One region of the Streptomyces sp. NPDC051582 genome, then DNA from elsewhere that is predicted to be linked to it. Evidence: predicted binding sites of a transcription regulator. Region 1 holds the regulator's gene; the other holds the start of a gene.
The links. Region 1 encodes HrcA, which represses chaperone genes, less so after heat shock. Its sites were predicted from a motif close to TTNGCACTCNGNNNNNCNGAGTGCNAA; they were not measured.
Positions count from the first base shown of each region.

Region 2: a site for HrcA is predicted at 3,834-3,860, ahead of groES (co-chaperone GroES). Genes of this name have one in related genera too.

Region 1 covers NZ_JBFAZJ010000043.1:29,677-36,997, forward strand. The annotation lists gene AB0M92_RS35425 (16S rRNA (uracil(1498)-N(3))-methyltransferase) at 1-65, opposite strand, end outside; gene AB0M92_RS35430 (nitronate monooxygenase) at 62-1,153, opposite strand; gene dnaJ (molecular chaperone DnaJ) at 1,301-2,440, opposite strand; gene hrcA (heat-inducible transcriptional repressor HrcA) at 2,441-3,457, opposite strand; gene AB0M92_RS35445 (MBL fold metallo-hydrolase) at 3,613-4,338, shown strand; gene AB0M92_RS35450 (DUF3097 domain-containing protein) at 4,367-5,170, shown strand; gene hemW (radical SAM family heme chaperone HemW) at 5,316-6,548, opposite strand; gene AB0M92_RS35460 (AMP-dependent synthetase/ligase) at 6,629-7,321, opposite strand, start outside.
Region 2 covers NZ_JBFAZJ010000001.1:551,153-558,473, reverse strand. The annotation lists gene AB0M92_RS02530 (FtsW/RodA/SpoVE family cell cycle protein) at 1-299, opposite strand, end outside; gene AB0M92_RS02525 (LCP family protein) at 287-1,546, opposite strand; gene AB0M92_RS02520 (HAMP domain-containing sensor histidine kinase) at 1,604-3,022, opposite strand; gene AB0M92_RS02515 (response regulator transcription factor) at 3,015-3,701, opposite strand; gene groES (co-chaperone GroES) at 4,006-4,314, shown strand; gene groL (chaperonin GroEL) at 4,431-6,059, shown strand; gene AB0M92_RS02500 (ester cyclase) at 6,172-6,861, opposite strand; gene AB0M92_RS02495 (SDR family oxidoreductase) at 6,956-7,321, opposite strand, start outside.

The DNA of each region.
Region 1 (7,321 bases):
GGGCCGTCGAGCACGAACTCCGGCCCCGCGGGGACCTCTTCGACCACGAACACGGGGGCGGTCATGACGTACTCCTGTTGTTCATCGACTTCAATGCACTCTGTGCCTCGGCCAGTTCCGCCGCCAGCACCTCCACCAGCTTCCCCGCGGGCAGCGCCCGCGCCAGCCGGTGTCCCTGGCCCGCCCACAGGGCCATGCCCTGCGGGTCCCCGGCCGCTGCGGCCGCCTTGCGCAGTCCGCTGGTCATGTGGTGGATCTGCGGGTACGCGGCCGGGGCGTACGGCCCGTGCTCCCGCATGAACCGGTTCACCAGTCCCCGCGCCGGCCGCCCCGAGAACGCCCTGGTCAGCTCCGTGTGGGGGAACAGGAGGTCCGTCAGGGCCCGCTTGTGCAGCGGATGCGCGCCCGACTCGGGGCAGGCCAGGAACGCGGTGCCGAGCTGCGCCGCCCCCGCGCCCGCCGCCAGCAGCGCCGCGATCTGCGATCCCCGCATCAGCCCGCCCGCCGCGATGATCGGCAGCGCCACGGCCTCCCGTACCTGCGCCACCAGCGCGAGCAGGCCCACGCCCGCCGTGCCGTCGGCCTGCGGGTCGTCGCGGTGGGTGCCCTGGTGGCCGCCGGCCTCCACGCCCTGGACGCAGAGGGCGTCGGCGCCCGCGGCCTGGACGGCGCGGGCCTCGTCGACCGAGGTGACGGTGACCACGGAGTACGTACCGGCCTGGCGCAGGGCGGCGAGGACCACGGGCGCGGGGCAGCCGAAGGTGAACGAGACCACGGGGACCGGGTCTTCGAGGAGGATCGCCAGCTTGGCGTCGTAGCCGTCGTCGCTCGTGCCGATGATGTCCTCGTCGGCCAGGGACAGCTCGTACCAGCTGGCCTCCCCCGCCAGCTGCCCGCGGTACGCCTCCACGGCCGACTGGTCCACGTACCCGGTCTGCGGCATGAAGAGGTTCACGCCGAACGGGCGCCGGGTCAGCGCGCGCAGCTGTTTGATCTCCTGGTACATGCCGTCGGCCGTCTTGTAGCCGCCGGCCAGGAAGCCCAGGCCGCCCGCCTCGCACACGGCGGCGGCCAGCGGCGGACAGGAGGCGCCGCCCGCCATGGGAGCCTGCACGATCGGGTAGGGGGAGAGACCGTACGGTGCGGAGGACATGCCCTGCATCGTGCCATGTCCCGCCCACCGGGCCGAATCACCGCATTCGCCTGGCATAGTCCGCTTCACCGGCGGCGTCCGCACCGATGCGACGAGCCCGGTCCGGGGCATCCCCGGACCGGGCTCGTACGTCTGCCGACGGGCCGGTCAGCGGCCGTTGAAGGCGTCCTTCAGGCGGCTGAACAGGCCCTGCTGCCCCGGCGCGAACTGGCCCGTGGGCCGCTCCTCGCCGCGCAGCTTGGCGAGCTGGCGCAGCAGCTCCTCCTGCTGGGCGTCCAGCTTGCCGGGGGTGGTGACCTCGACGTGGACGATCAGGTCGCCGCGGCCGCCGCCGCGCAGGTGCGTGACGCCGCGCCCGTGCAGCGGGATCGACTGGCCGGACCCGGTGCCGGGCCGGATGTCGATCTCCTCCATGCCGTCCAGGGTCTCCAGCGGGCATTTGGTGCCCAGGGCCGCGGCCGTCATGGGGATGGTCACCGTGCAGTGCAGGTCGTCCCCGCGCCGCTGGAAGGTCGGGTGCGAGAGCTCGTGGATCTCCACGTACAGGTCGCCGGCGGGGCCGCCGCCGGGGCCGACCTCGCCCTCGCCCGCGAGCTGGATCCGGGTGCCGTTCTCGACACCGGCGGGGATCTTGACCGTCAGGCTGCGGCGGGAGCGGACCCGGCCGTCGCCCGCGCACTCGGGGCACGGGGTCGGGACCACGGTGCCGAAGCCCTGGCACTGGGGGCAGGGACGCGAGGTCATGACCTGGCCCAGGAAGGACCGGGTGACCTGCGACACCTCACCGCGACCGCGGCACATGTCACACGTCTGCGCCGAGGTGCCGGGGGCGGCGCCCTCGCCGGAGCAGGTGGTGCAGACGACGGCCGTGTCGACCTGGATGTCCTTGGTCGTGCCGAAGGCGGCCTCGTCCAGCTCCAGGTCGAGGCGGATCATGGCGTCCTGGCCGCGGCGGGTCCGCGAGCGCGGTCCGCGCTGCGAGGCCTGGCCGAAGAAGGCGTCCATGATGTCGGAGAAGTTGCCGAAGCCGCCCGCACCGAAGCCACCCGCGCCCGCGCCGCCGCCCGAGGAGGACAGCGGGTCGCCGCCGAGGTCGTAGACCTGCTTCTTCTGCGGGTCCGAGAGCACCTCGTAGGCCGCGTTGATCTCCTTGAAGCGCTCCTGCGTCTTCGGATCCGGATTCACGTCCGGGTGGAGTTCACGCGCGAGGCGGCGGAAGGCCTTCTTGATCTCGTCCTGCGATGCGTCGCGGCGCACGCCGAGAACGGCGTAGTAGTCCGTGGCCACTTACGACTCCGCCAGGATCTGTCCGACGTAACGTGCCACTGCGCGTACCGCTCCCATCGTTCCGGGGTAGTCCATGCGGGTCGGTCCGACCACGCCGAGTTTGGCGACTGTCTCGCCGCCCGAACCGTAGCCGACGGAGACGACGGACGTGGAGTTCAGTCCCTCGTAGGCATTCTCATGCCCGATCCGTACGGCCATTCCCGACTCGTTGGCCTCGCCCAGCAGCTTGAGGAGCACGACCTGCTCCTCCAGCGCTTCGAGCACCGGCCTGATCGTCAGGGGAAAATCGTGTCCGAAGCGCGTGAGATTGGCGGTCCCGCCGATCATCAGCCGCTCCTCGGCCTCTTCGACCAGCGTCTCCAGCAGCGTGGAGAGCACGGTCGACACCGTGCCGCGGTCCTCCGGTTCGAAGGACTCCGGCAGGTCCTGCACGAGCTGCGGCACGTCGGTGAACCGACGGCCGACGACCCGGCTGTTGAGCCGCGCCCGCAGATCGGCCAGCGAGCTCTCGCCGAACGGCGCCTGGCAGTCGACCAGACGCTGCTCCACCCGCCCCGTGTCGGTGATCAGCACGAGCATGAGCCGGGCCGGAGCCAGCGACAGCAGTTCCACGTGCCGCACCGTCGAACGGGTCAGGCTCGGGTACTGGACGACGGCGACCTGCCGGGTGAGCTGCGCGAGCAGCCGCACGGTGCGGCCGACGACGTCGTCGAGGTCGACGGCGCCGTCGAGGAAGTTCTGGATCGCACGGCGCTCGGGCGTCGACAGGGGTTTGACCCCCGCCAGCCTGTCGACGAAGAGCCGGTAGCCCTTGTCGGTGGGGATCCGGCCGGCGCTGGTGTGGGGCTGGGCGATGTAGCCCTCCTCCTCCAGCACGGCCATGTCGTTGCGCACGGTGGCGGGCGAGACGCCGAGCCGGTGCCGCTCGGTGAGCGCCTTGGAGCCGACCGGCTCCTCCGTCCCGACGTAGTCCTGGACGATGGCGCGCAGCACCTCAAGTCTGCGTTCGCTCAGCATCGCGCACACCTCCAGCTGGTCGTCGTGGCTCGTCGTGGTCGGTTTCATCTGCTTCGTTGGCACTCCGGGCGTTCGAGTGCCAGAGATCCCCCGGCCAGTGTACGGCCGGGTAGTCAGCCCCTGGCAAGGGCGGCCCGCCAGGGTAGCGTCGCGGCATGGACGTGCATTGGGAAGAGGCGGGCTGGGAGCGGCTGACCGGGCGGACCGGGCGGCGACGGCTCCCGGTGTGGGACTGCACGGTGGGACTGGTGGTGGGGGACGAGTCGGTGCTCCTGATCGACCCGGGCTCGTGCGTACGCGAAGGCGCGCAGCTGCGGGCGGAGGCGGAGCGGCTGACCGGCCGGCGCGTGACGCATATCGCATTCACGCACGGCCATTTCGATCACGTACTGGGTGCGGGCGCGTTCGCCGGGGCCGAGGTGTACGGGGCGGTGGGGCTGGACGCGGAGCTGGCGACGGGCCGGGAGGAGCTGCGCGGCGACGCGGTCCGGCAGGGGCTCGCGGAGGCCGAGGCGACCGAGGCCGTGGACCTGCTGGTGGTGCCCCGGCACCACGTGTCGGGCGAATGGACGCTGGAGCTGGGCGGGGTGCAGGCACTGCTGGCCAACGTCGGACCGGGGCACACCCCGTACGACCTGGCGGTGTGCGTGCCGGGCGAGCGCGAGACGGTGTTCTGCGGGGACCTCGTCGAGGAGTCGGGGCAGCCCCAGGCGGGCAGCGACGCGGTGCCGGCGCAGTGGCCGGCGGCGCTGGACCGGCTGCTGTCGCTGGGCGGGGACGACGCGCTGTACGTGCCGGGTCACGGAGCGGTGGTCACGGCGGACTTCGTCCGTGAGCAACGCGACACACTGGCACGGCGGTTCGGCGTGTCGGTCACGTGAGGGCGCGCGCTCTCCTACGCTCGGCCGGATGCGCGAGTACTCCCCCGACCTGACCCCGCAGTGGAAGCGCCCCAAGCCGGTGCCGGAGGTGCCGGCCGACACCGACCTGGTGGTCGAGGTGGCGGGTACGGACTTCTGCGGGGCGGTGGTGGCGTGCGAGGCGGGCACCGTGACCCTGGAGGACCGCTTCGGCAAGCGGCGGGTGTTCCCGCTGGAGCCGCGGGGGTTCCTGCTGGAGGGCGCCGTGGTGACCCTGACCCGCCCCTCACGGGCCCCCGCGGCCCCCTTGCGCACGTCCTCGGGCTCGGTGGCGGTCCCGGGGGCGCGTGCGCGCGTGGCGCGGGCCGGGCGGATCTACGTGGAGGGCCGGCACGACGCGGAGCTCGTGGAGCGGGTCTGGGGTGACGACCTGCGGATCGAGGGCGTGGTGGTGGAGTACCTGGAGGGCGTCGACGACCTGCCCGCGGTGGTCGCGGACTTCGCCCCGGCCCCCGACGCCCGCCTGGGCGTACTGGTGGACCACCTGGTGCCGGGTTCGAAGGAGTCCCGTATCGCGGCCTCGGTGACCTCGCCCGACGTCCTGGTCGTCGGCCACCCGTACGTGGACGTCTGGCAGGCGGTGAAGCCGTCCGCCCTGGGCATCCCCGCGTGGCCGGTGGTCCCGCCGGGCCAGGACTGGAAGACGGGCGTCTGCAGGGCGCTGGGCTGGCCGGAGAACACCGGCGCCGCCTGGCAGCACATCCTGTCCCGCGTGCGGTCCTACAAGGACCTGGAGCCGGTCCTGCTGGGCCGCGTGGAGGAACTGATCGACTTCGTGACAGCACCGCTCTGAGCCACGGCAGGGTGCCGAATCCCATGGTGGGGGTCCACGATCGGACGTGCGGGCACGCCGCCGGCCGCGGGCACGCGCGGCAGGAGGCCACGAGCAGGCAGGGTCGCACCTGCCCGTACCCGCACCGATTCACTCGTCCGTGAGGTCAGTCCACCAGATCGCGGACCACCGCGTCGGCCAGGAGCCGGCCGCGCAGGGTCAGCACGGCGCGGCCCGCCTCGTACGGAGCCGGCTCCAGCAGGCCGTCGGCCAGGGCGCGGCGGGAGGCCGCCAGGCCGGCCGGGGCCAGCAGGGACAGCGGTACGCCGTCCACCAGGCGCAGCTCCAGCAGGATGCGCTCCACCCGGCGGTCCTCCTCGGAGAGGAGCTCGCGGCCCGCGCCCGGGGAGCGGCCCTCCGCGAGCGCCGCCGCGTACGCGCCGGGGTGCTTCACGTTCCACCAGCGGACCCCGCCCACGTGGCTGTGGGCCCCGGGACCCGCGCCCCACCAGTCCGCGCCGCGCCAGTACAGCTCGTTGTGCAGGCAGCGGCCGGCCTGCGAGGTGGCCCAGTTCGAGACCTCGTACCAGTCGTACCCGGCCTCGGCCATCACCGAGTCCGCGATCAGGTACCGGTCGGCGTGCACGTCGTCGTCCGTCATCGGGATCTCGCCGCGGCGGATCCGCCGGGCCAGCTGGGTGCCCTCCTCCACGATCAGCGCGTACGCGCTGATGTGGTCCGGTCCGGCTCCGAGCGCGGCGGTCAGGGAAGCCCGCCAGTCCTCGTCGGTCTCGCCGGGCGTGCCGTAGATCAGGTCCAGGTTCACGTGCTCGAAGCCCGCCGCCCGCGCCTCGGCGACGCAGGCCTCCGGCCGTCCGGGGGTGTGGGTGCGGTCGAGCACCTTCAGGACGTGCTGCTTGGCGCTCTGCATGCCGAAGGAGACCCGGTTGAATCCCCCGGCCCGCAGCTCCGCCAGGTACTCGGGGTTCACCGACTCCGGGTTGGCCTCCGTGGTGACCTCGGCGTCCTCGGCCAGCCCGAACTCGTCCCGGATCGCCGCGAGCATCCGTACCAGGTCCGCGGCGGGCAGCAGCGTCGGCGTACCGCCGCCCACGAACACCGTCCGCACGGCCCGCGGGTCGTCGCCGAGCACCTTGCGGGCGAGGCGGACCTCGTCGATCAGGGTGTCGGCGTAGTTCTCCCGGGAGGCGAGCACGCCGCCGGTGCCGCGCAGCTCGGTCGCGGTGTACGTGTTGAAGTCGCAGTACCCGCACCGCGTGGCGCAGTACGGGACGTGCAGGTAGAACCCGAGGGGCCGGTCCCCGGCGCCCGCCAGGGCGTGCGACGGCAGCGAGCCGTCTTCGGGCATGGGTTCACCGTCGGGCAGTGCGGAAGGCATGCCCCCATTGTCCCGCACCGCGGCCGGGGGCCCGGCCGCCCACCGGCGCCCCCGGGCCCCTCGTACCGCCCGCCGCCGCGCTACGCCTCGCGCGAGCCCTCGTACATCTCGTCGATCAGGTGCTTGAACTCACGCTCGACGGCCGGGCGCTTCAGCTTGAGGCTGGGCGTGAGGTCGCCGTGCTCCACGTCCAGGTCGCGGGGCAGGATCCGGAACTTCTTGATCGTCTGCCAGCGCTGGAGGCCCTCGTTCAGGGTCTGGACGTACGTCTCGATCAGCCGGTTCGTCTCCGCCGCGGCCAGGACCTCGCCGTAGGTCTTGCCCTCCAGCCCGTTCTCGGCGGCCCAGACCATGATCGACGGCTCGTCGAGCGCGACCAGGGCGGCGCAGAAGTTCCGGTCGGCGCCGTGCACGACGATGCTCGACACGTACGGGCAGATCGCCTTGAAGCGGCCCTCGATCTCGGCCGGCGCGACGTACTTGCCGTTCGAGGTCTTGATCAGGTCCTTCTTGCGGTCCGTGATGCGCAGGTAGCCGTCGGGCGAGAGCTCGCCGATGTCCCCCGTGTGCAGCCAGCCGTCCTCCTCCAGCACCTCGGCGGTCTTCTCGGGCTGGAGGTGGTAGCCCTGCATGATGCCGGGGCCGCGCAGCAGGATCTCGCCGTCGTCGGCGATGCGGACCTCGGTGCCGGGGAGCGGCTTGCCGACGGTGCCGGTGCGGTAGGCCTCGCCGGGGTTGACGAAGGAGGCCGCGCTGGACTCGGTGAGGCCGTA
Region 2 (7,321 bases), on a different contig from region 1:
GCGATGTAGGACTGGTCCAGCCGGTGCAGCAGCACCAGCCCCAGCCCCGACAGCAGCATGGCGATCGGGAAGATCAGCGGATCCGCGTACGCCGCGAACCGGCGCACGCCCAAGTGCCCCACCAGCGCCAGCAGCGTCATGCTGATCGTGAAGCCGGTGAGGTTGGCGGGCAGCTCGCCGTTCATCGCCAGGCCGGCGCTCGCGTGCCCGAAGACGGTGAGGGCGACGACGAAGACGAGCAGCAGCGCCTCGGTACGGCGGCGTGCGCCGGCCGTGGTCAGCGGCCTCAGTCCACGCACGGGATGCCGCCACCGTCGATGGCGGGGGCGGAGCCGCCCGCGCCCGTCGAGGGGCTGGAGGCCGCCCCTGAAGGCGCTCCCGAAGACGCCCCCGACGCCCCCGGTGACGCCCCCGGCGCGTCGCTCGGGCCCGCGTCCGGGCTCGGAGCGGACGCGGAGGCGGAGGCCTCCGGTCCGATCTGCTCGGCAATGAGGCGCTTTATCTTCATATCGTCTACGACGTTTATGTCCTCTCCATGGTTCCTTCCGAACCGCTCGACGGGCAGTGTCGTGAACGCCACTTTTCCGCCGGACAGGTTCTTCGCCTGCTTCACGAACGACAGCAGGTCCCAGCCCGCGTCCGTCACGACGTCCTGTTTCGCGGCGTCGACCAGCTTCATCAGCTTGACCGGATCGGTGAAGGTCCCGGCCGAGTTCAGCTTCTGCGTGGCCCCCGCCAGGAAGGCCTGCTGCCGCTTCGTCCGGTCCAGATCGCCCATGGCCAGGCCGTGCCGCTGCCGTACGAAGGCCAGGGACTGCTGCCCGTTCAGCATCTGGCGGCCCGCCGGGAAGTCGGCGCCCGAGTACGTGTCCCGCACCGGCCGCTTCAGGCACACCGGTACGCCGCCGAGCGCGTCGGCCAGGTGGTGGAAACCGGCCAGGTTGAGTTCGGCGAAGTGATCGACCGGGACGCCCAGGAAGCTGCGCACCGTCTCGATCTGCGCCTTGCGGCCGGCCTCCCGCCCCTCGCGCTCCAGCTGCCGCCGGTCCTTGACCCCCTGGGCGGAGAGCCGGTCCTCCTCCTTGGACTTCGCCAGCCCGTAGGCCTTCTTGATCTTGTCCTTGCCCTGACCCGGGATGTCCACGAAGTCGTCGCGCGGGACCGAGAAGGCCTTCGCCCGGCTGCCGTCGCCGGGTACGTGCAGCAGGATCAGCGTGTTCGCGTTGTAGCCGCCGATGTCGGAACTGCCGGCGTGCAGTTTGTCGAGGACCTCCGCCGGCAGCTCCTCGCCGTTCTGGTCGCGGCGGCTGTCCAGGCCCATCAGCAGGATGTTGGTGTCGCCGTACTTCGACTTCTCGGCGCCCTCCAGGGCCTTGGAGCTGCCGATGCTGCCGGCGAGGTCCCGGTACACGTACCAGGCGCCGGCGGCGGCCATGACCGCCAGCGCGCAGACGGCCACGAGCAGGGTGCGGGCGATGCGGCGGGGACGGGGTCGGCGGCGGGGCCGGCGGGCGGGGTGGCTGGTCTTCCTCCGGTGCGCGCTCATGCCAGTCGATGGTGGGGGAGGGGCGCTGAAGGAATCCTGAGAGACCTGAAGGGGCGTTCAGGACCCGGCGGACCGGGTCGGCGCGCGGGGCCCGCCGACCGGCACGCGCAGGACGAAGCGGACACCGGAGCCACCGCCCGCCCGGGGCGCCAGCGCCCGCGCCTCGCCGCCGTGCGCCCGGGCCGTCTCGCGGACGATGGCCAGGCCGAGGCCCGTGCCGCCGCCCGCGCGCCCCCGGTCCGGGTCCAGGCGGACGAACCGCTCGAAGACCCGGTCGCGGTCCGGCGCCGGGACGCCGGGGCCGTCGTCCTCGACCTCCAGCACCGCCCAGCCGCCGGCCACGGGGTCCGCGGGCTCGGTGGCCGCCCGTACGACGACCCCCGTACGGGCGTGCCGCAGCGCGTTGTCCACCAGGTTGGCCAGCGCCCGCTCCAGCCGGGCCGGGTCCCCGGCCGCCGGTACGGGGGCCCGCGCGTCCAGCCGGACCGGGACCCGGGGGTCCTGGCGCCGGGCCAGGTCCTCCGCGGCCAGCAGCGCCAGGTCCACCGGCTCGGTCCGCGGTACGGGGCCGCCGTCGAGCCGGGCGAGCAGCAGCAGGTCCGCGGCGATGCGCTGGAGCCGCTCGGTATCGGCCAGCGCGGCCGCCACCGACTCCCGGTCGGGGCGGCCCTGGGCCAGCGCCACCTCCAGCCGGGACCGGACGGCGGCCAGCGGATTGCGCAGTTCGTGCGAGGCGTCGGCGGTGAACTGCCGCTGCCGGGCGTCGGACCGCTCCAGCCGGTCGAGCGTGTCGTTGACGGTCCGGGCCAGCTGGGCGATCTCGTCCGCTCCGCCGGGGTCCGGAACACGGCGGTCCAGCTCGCTCGCGGTGACCGCCGCGAGCTCGGTGCGGATCGCGGTGACCGGGCGCAGGGCGTGTCCGGTCACCCACCGGGCGAGGGCCGCCGCGAAGCCGATCAGCGGGGGCGCGCCGGCGAGCAGGCCGAGGGCGATGGCGCGGGTCGCGTCGTCCACGTCGCCGAGCACGGTGACGGCGTACACCTCGTGCCCGCCCGGCGCCTCGACCGCGACCACCGCGCGGCGTTCCGCGCCGGGGCGCGCGGGCGGCAGGACGGCGGAGCGGGAGTCCTCGCCGGAGGCGGTGGGCGGCGGCGGGCGCAGACCGCCGAGGTCGGGGGTGTCGGCGAGGTCCCCGGTGGAGGCGACGGTCCGCCCCTGCGCGTCCCGTACGAGGACCAGGTCCACCCCGCCCTCCGGCGCGGGCAGCCGCCCGCCGGGGAAGGCGTGGCCGTCGAGCTGGGCGGCCACCTTGCGGGCGGCGAGCTCGGTGCGGCCGGTGGTGTTGTCGAGGAGGTTGGCCCGCAGCAGGGTGTACAGCCACAGCCCGCCGGCGCCGAGCACGGCGGCCATGGCGAGGGCGGCGGCCAGCGCGGCGCGGCGCCGGAGCGGGCCGGGGCTCGTCCTGGTTTCAGCCACCGTCGGCGGCCATGCGGTAGCCGGTGCCGTGGACGGTGAGGATCGAGCGGCGGCCGAAGGGGGCGTCGACCTTCTTGCGCAGCGAGGAGACGTACACCTCGACGATGTTCGGGTCGATGGCGTGCGGGGCGTCCCAGACCTCGTCCAGGATGTCCTGCTTGGCGACGGCCCGGCCGGGCTGCTCCATGAGGCAGGCGAGGACGCCGAGCTCGCGGGCGGTGAGCTCGATCTCGTGCGGGCCGCGGCGGCAGCGGCGGCCTGCGGGGTCGAGGACGAGGTCACCGGCCTGGAGGGTGGGGCGGGGGCCGGCGGCGTCGGCCGCCGCCCGCCGGGCGAGGGCGCGCAGGCGTGCGGCCAGCACGACGAACGAGAACGGCTTGGTGAGGTAGTCGTCGGCGCCGCTGTCGAGGCCTTCGGCCTCGTCGTACTCGCCGTCCTTGGCGGTCAGCATGAGGACGGGAGTCGGGTCGCCGCCGGCCCGCAGGCGGGCGCAGATCTCGTACCCGCTGAGGCCGGGCAGCATCAGGTCGAGCAGGACGGCGTCGTACGAGCCGGTGCGGGCGAGGTCCAGCCCGCGGTGGCCGTCGTGGGCGAGGTCGACCCAGTGCCCGTCGGCGGAGAGGCCGCGCCTCAGTGACTCGGCGAGGCCCTCTTCGTCTTCGACCACGAGAATGCGCACGCCCCCAACTGTCACATATCACCCACCGGGACTCTTGGGCGCAGTCCCGCCCGGGCCCCGGGGCGCAGCCCCCGGGCGGGGTCTCGGGGGCGGCGGGGGGGACCCCCGATCCGGACGACCCGGCGGAGCGTGTTGGCACTCCGCTTGACCGAGTGCTAATCGCCGGAATAGTCTCGCACCTGGCACTCGCCACCGGTGAGTGCCAACACAGCGACAGGCAGGTCCGGCACCCGCGACGACGGATCCACCTGGTCGCCACCCAGACAGTTAGCCCCGTGAGATCTCCGAAGGGGGAGGTCGGATCGTGACGACCACCAGCTCCAAGGTTGCCATCAAGCCGCTTGAGGACCGCATCGTGGTCCAGCCGCTCGACGCCGAGCAGACCACGGCTTCCGGCCTGGTCATCCCGGACACCGCGAAGGAGAAGCCCCAGGAGGGCGTCGTCCTCGCCGTGGGCCCGGGTCGCTTCGAGGACGGCCAGCGTCTCCCGCTGGACGTCAGCGTCGGCGACATCGTGCTGTACAGCAAGTACGGCGGCACCGAAGTGAAGTACAGCGGCGAGGAGTACCTCGTCCTCTCGGCTCGCGACGTGCTCGCGATCATCGAGAAGTAATTCACCGAAGTACCAAGCATTGCTTTGAGCTGCGCCCCTGGTCACCCCGCTGATTGCCGGGCGGCAAGGGGCGCGGTTCGTTAAACCCGAGTTTTCGAGAGGGCTGAACCGCTCCCATGGCGAAGATCCTGAAGTTCGACGAGGACGCCCGTCGCGCCCTCGAGCGCGGCGTCAACAAGCTGGCCGACACGGTGAAGGTGACGATCGGCCCCAAGGGCCGCAACGTCGTCATCGACAAGAAGTTCGGCGCCCCCACCATCACCAACGACGGTGTCACCATCGCTCGCGAGGTCGAGCTGGACGACCCGTACGAGAACCTGGGCGCGCAGCTCGTGAAGGAGGTGGCGACCAAGACCAACGACATCGCGGGTGACGGCACCACCACCGCCACCGTGCTGGCCCAGGCGCTGGTCCGCGAGGGTCTGCGCAACGTCGCCGCCGGCGCCTCCCCGGCCGCCCTCAAGAAGGGCATCGACGCCGCGGTCAAGGCCGTGTCCGAGGAGCTCCTCGCGACCGCCCGCCCGATCGAGGACAAGTCCGACATCGCCGCCGTGGCCGCGCTCTCCGCGCAGGACCAGCAGGTCGGCGAGCTCATCGCCGAGGCGATGGACAAGGTCGGCAAGGACGGTGTCATCACCGTCGAGGAGTCCAACGCCTTCGGCCTGGAGCTGGAGTTCACCGAGGGCATGGCCTTCGACAAGGGCTACCTCTCCCCGTACATGGTCACCGACCAGGAGCGTATGGAGGCCGTCCTCGACGACCCGTACATCCTGATCAACCAGGGCAAGATCTCCTCCATCCAGGACCTCCTGCCGCTGCTGGAGAAGGTCATCCAGGCCGGCGCCTCGAAGCCGCTGCTGATCATCGCCGAGGACGTCGAGGGCGAGGCGCTCTCCACCCTCGTCGTCAACAAGATCCGCGGCACCTTCAACGCGGTCGCCGTCAAGGCCCCCGGCTTCGGTGACCGCCGCAAGGCGATGCTCCAGGACATGGCCACCCTCACCGGTGCCACCGTCATCGCCGAGGAGGTCGGCCTCAAGCTCGACCAGGCCGGTCTGGACGTACTCGGTTCCGCGCGCCGCGTGACCATCTCCAAGGACGACACCACGATCGTCGACGGTGCCGGCAGCTCCGACGAGGTCCTCGGCCGCGTCAACCAGATCAAGGCCGAGATCGAGTCCACGGACTCGGACTGGGACCGCGAGAAGCTGCAGGAGCGCCTGGCGAAGCTCGCCGGCGGCGTCTGCGTCATCAAGGTCGGCGCCGCCACCGAGGTGGAGCTCAAGGAGAAGAAGCACCGCCTTGAGGACGCCATCTCGGCGACCCGCGCCGCGGTCGAGGAGGGCATCGTCTCCGGCGGTGGCTCCGCGCTCGTCCACGCCGTGAAGGTGCTCGACGGCAACCTGGGTCTGTCCGGCGACGAGGGCACGGGTGTCGCGGTCGTGCGCCGCGCCGCCGTCGAGCCGCTGCGCTGGATCGCCGAGAACGCCGGCCTTGAGGGCTACGTCATCACCTCGAAGGTCGCCGAGCTCGACAAGGGCCAGGGCTTCAACGCCGCCACCGGCGAGTACGGCGACCTGGTCAAGGCCGGCGTCATCGACCCGGTCAAGGTCACCCGCTCCGCGCTGGAGAACGCCGCTTCCATCGCCTCCCTGCTGCTCACGACCGAGACCCTGGTCGTCGAGAAGCCGGCCGACGAAGAGGGCGACGCCGGTCACGGCCACGGTCACGGCCACAGCCACTGATCGCGCCCCACATCGGGAAGGCCCCGTTCCGCATCTGCGGAACGGGGCCTTCCCCGTTGGCCGGGTGCGGTGAGCTGCGTAGGTGCGGTGCGGTGCGGTGGGCCGGGCGGGGCTACATCGCGCCCAGGTCCCTCATCAGGCGCATGGCGTCGTAGTGCCACCAGCCTTCCTTGATCATTCCGTCCTCGCACCGGAAGACCGTGGTGCCGGTCATCGTGCAGTCCTTGCCGGTCGGGGCGATCCCCATGAACTCGCCCGTGTGCTTGCCGCTGAAGGTCCACATCGTGGTGACGTGGTCCTCCTGTGCCATCTGCGCGTCCAGGGTGAAGGCGAAGTCGAAGGCGCTGCGCCAGGCCTGCACGTCCTCGCGGATGCCGTCGCGGCCGATCTTGGCCTGGGGCCGGCTGATGTCGTGGTCCCGGTAGTCCGTCGCGAAGATCTCGTCCACGACGGACATGTCGCCCTTCATCGCGACCTCTTCGAACATGCGGCTCGCGAGCAGGGTGTTGAGGTGCTCGTCGCGCACGACGTCCAGGTTGGTGAACCGGGGCATCCCGTCGCAGAGGGCCATCATCTCCTGGAACATCGTGTCCGTCTCCGGGAGGTGAGAGTTCTTCATGGCCGCTTCGTACGACGGGAATTCGACGACGTCGACGAAGTGGTTCTCGGATTCCCGGTCCCTGCCCACCACGGTGTGGGACACGGTGCGCTTGCCCTTCGTCTTCTCCAGGTACCGCTCGATGACCTCGTTGACCGCCTCGGGTCTGCTGGTCTCGTAATCGACTATCTGTACGAATGTCATGGCGTACTCCCGCGCTGGAAGGGGACACGTCCAGTTTAGGGAGATTTCACCCGTTCAGCCGGTTTCGAGGCCGCCCCACCCGGTGGTCGCCGGGCTACTGCGGGCCGTACTTGCGGCCCGTGCGCGAGGACACCCCGCCCAGCAGCCCGCGCGGGGTCAGCTTCACCACGCCCATCAGCGCCTTGTACCGCGGATCCGGGACGGAGACCGTCTTGCCGCGCGCCAGGTCGTCCAGCGCCGCCGCCACCAGCTTGTCCGCGTCGAGCCACATCCAGTTGGGGATGTTGTCCGTTCCCATGCCGGCGCGCTGGTGGAACTCGGTGCGCACGAAGCCCGGGCACAGCGCCATCAGCCGTACGCCCGTTCCGGACAGGTCCCGCGCCGCGCCCTGCGTGAACTGCACGACCCAGGCCTTGCTCGCCCCGTACGTACCGCGCGGTACGAACGCCGCCACCGAGGC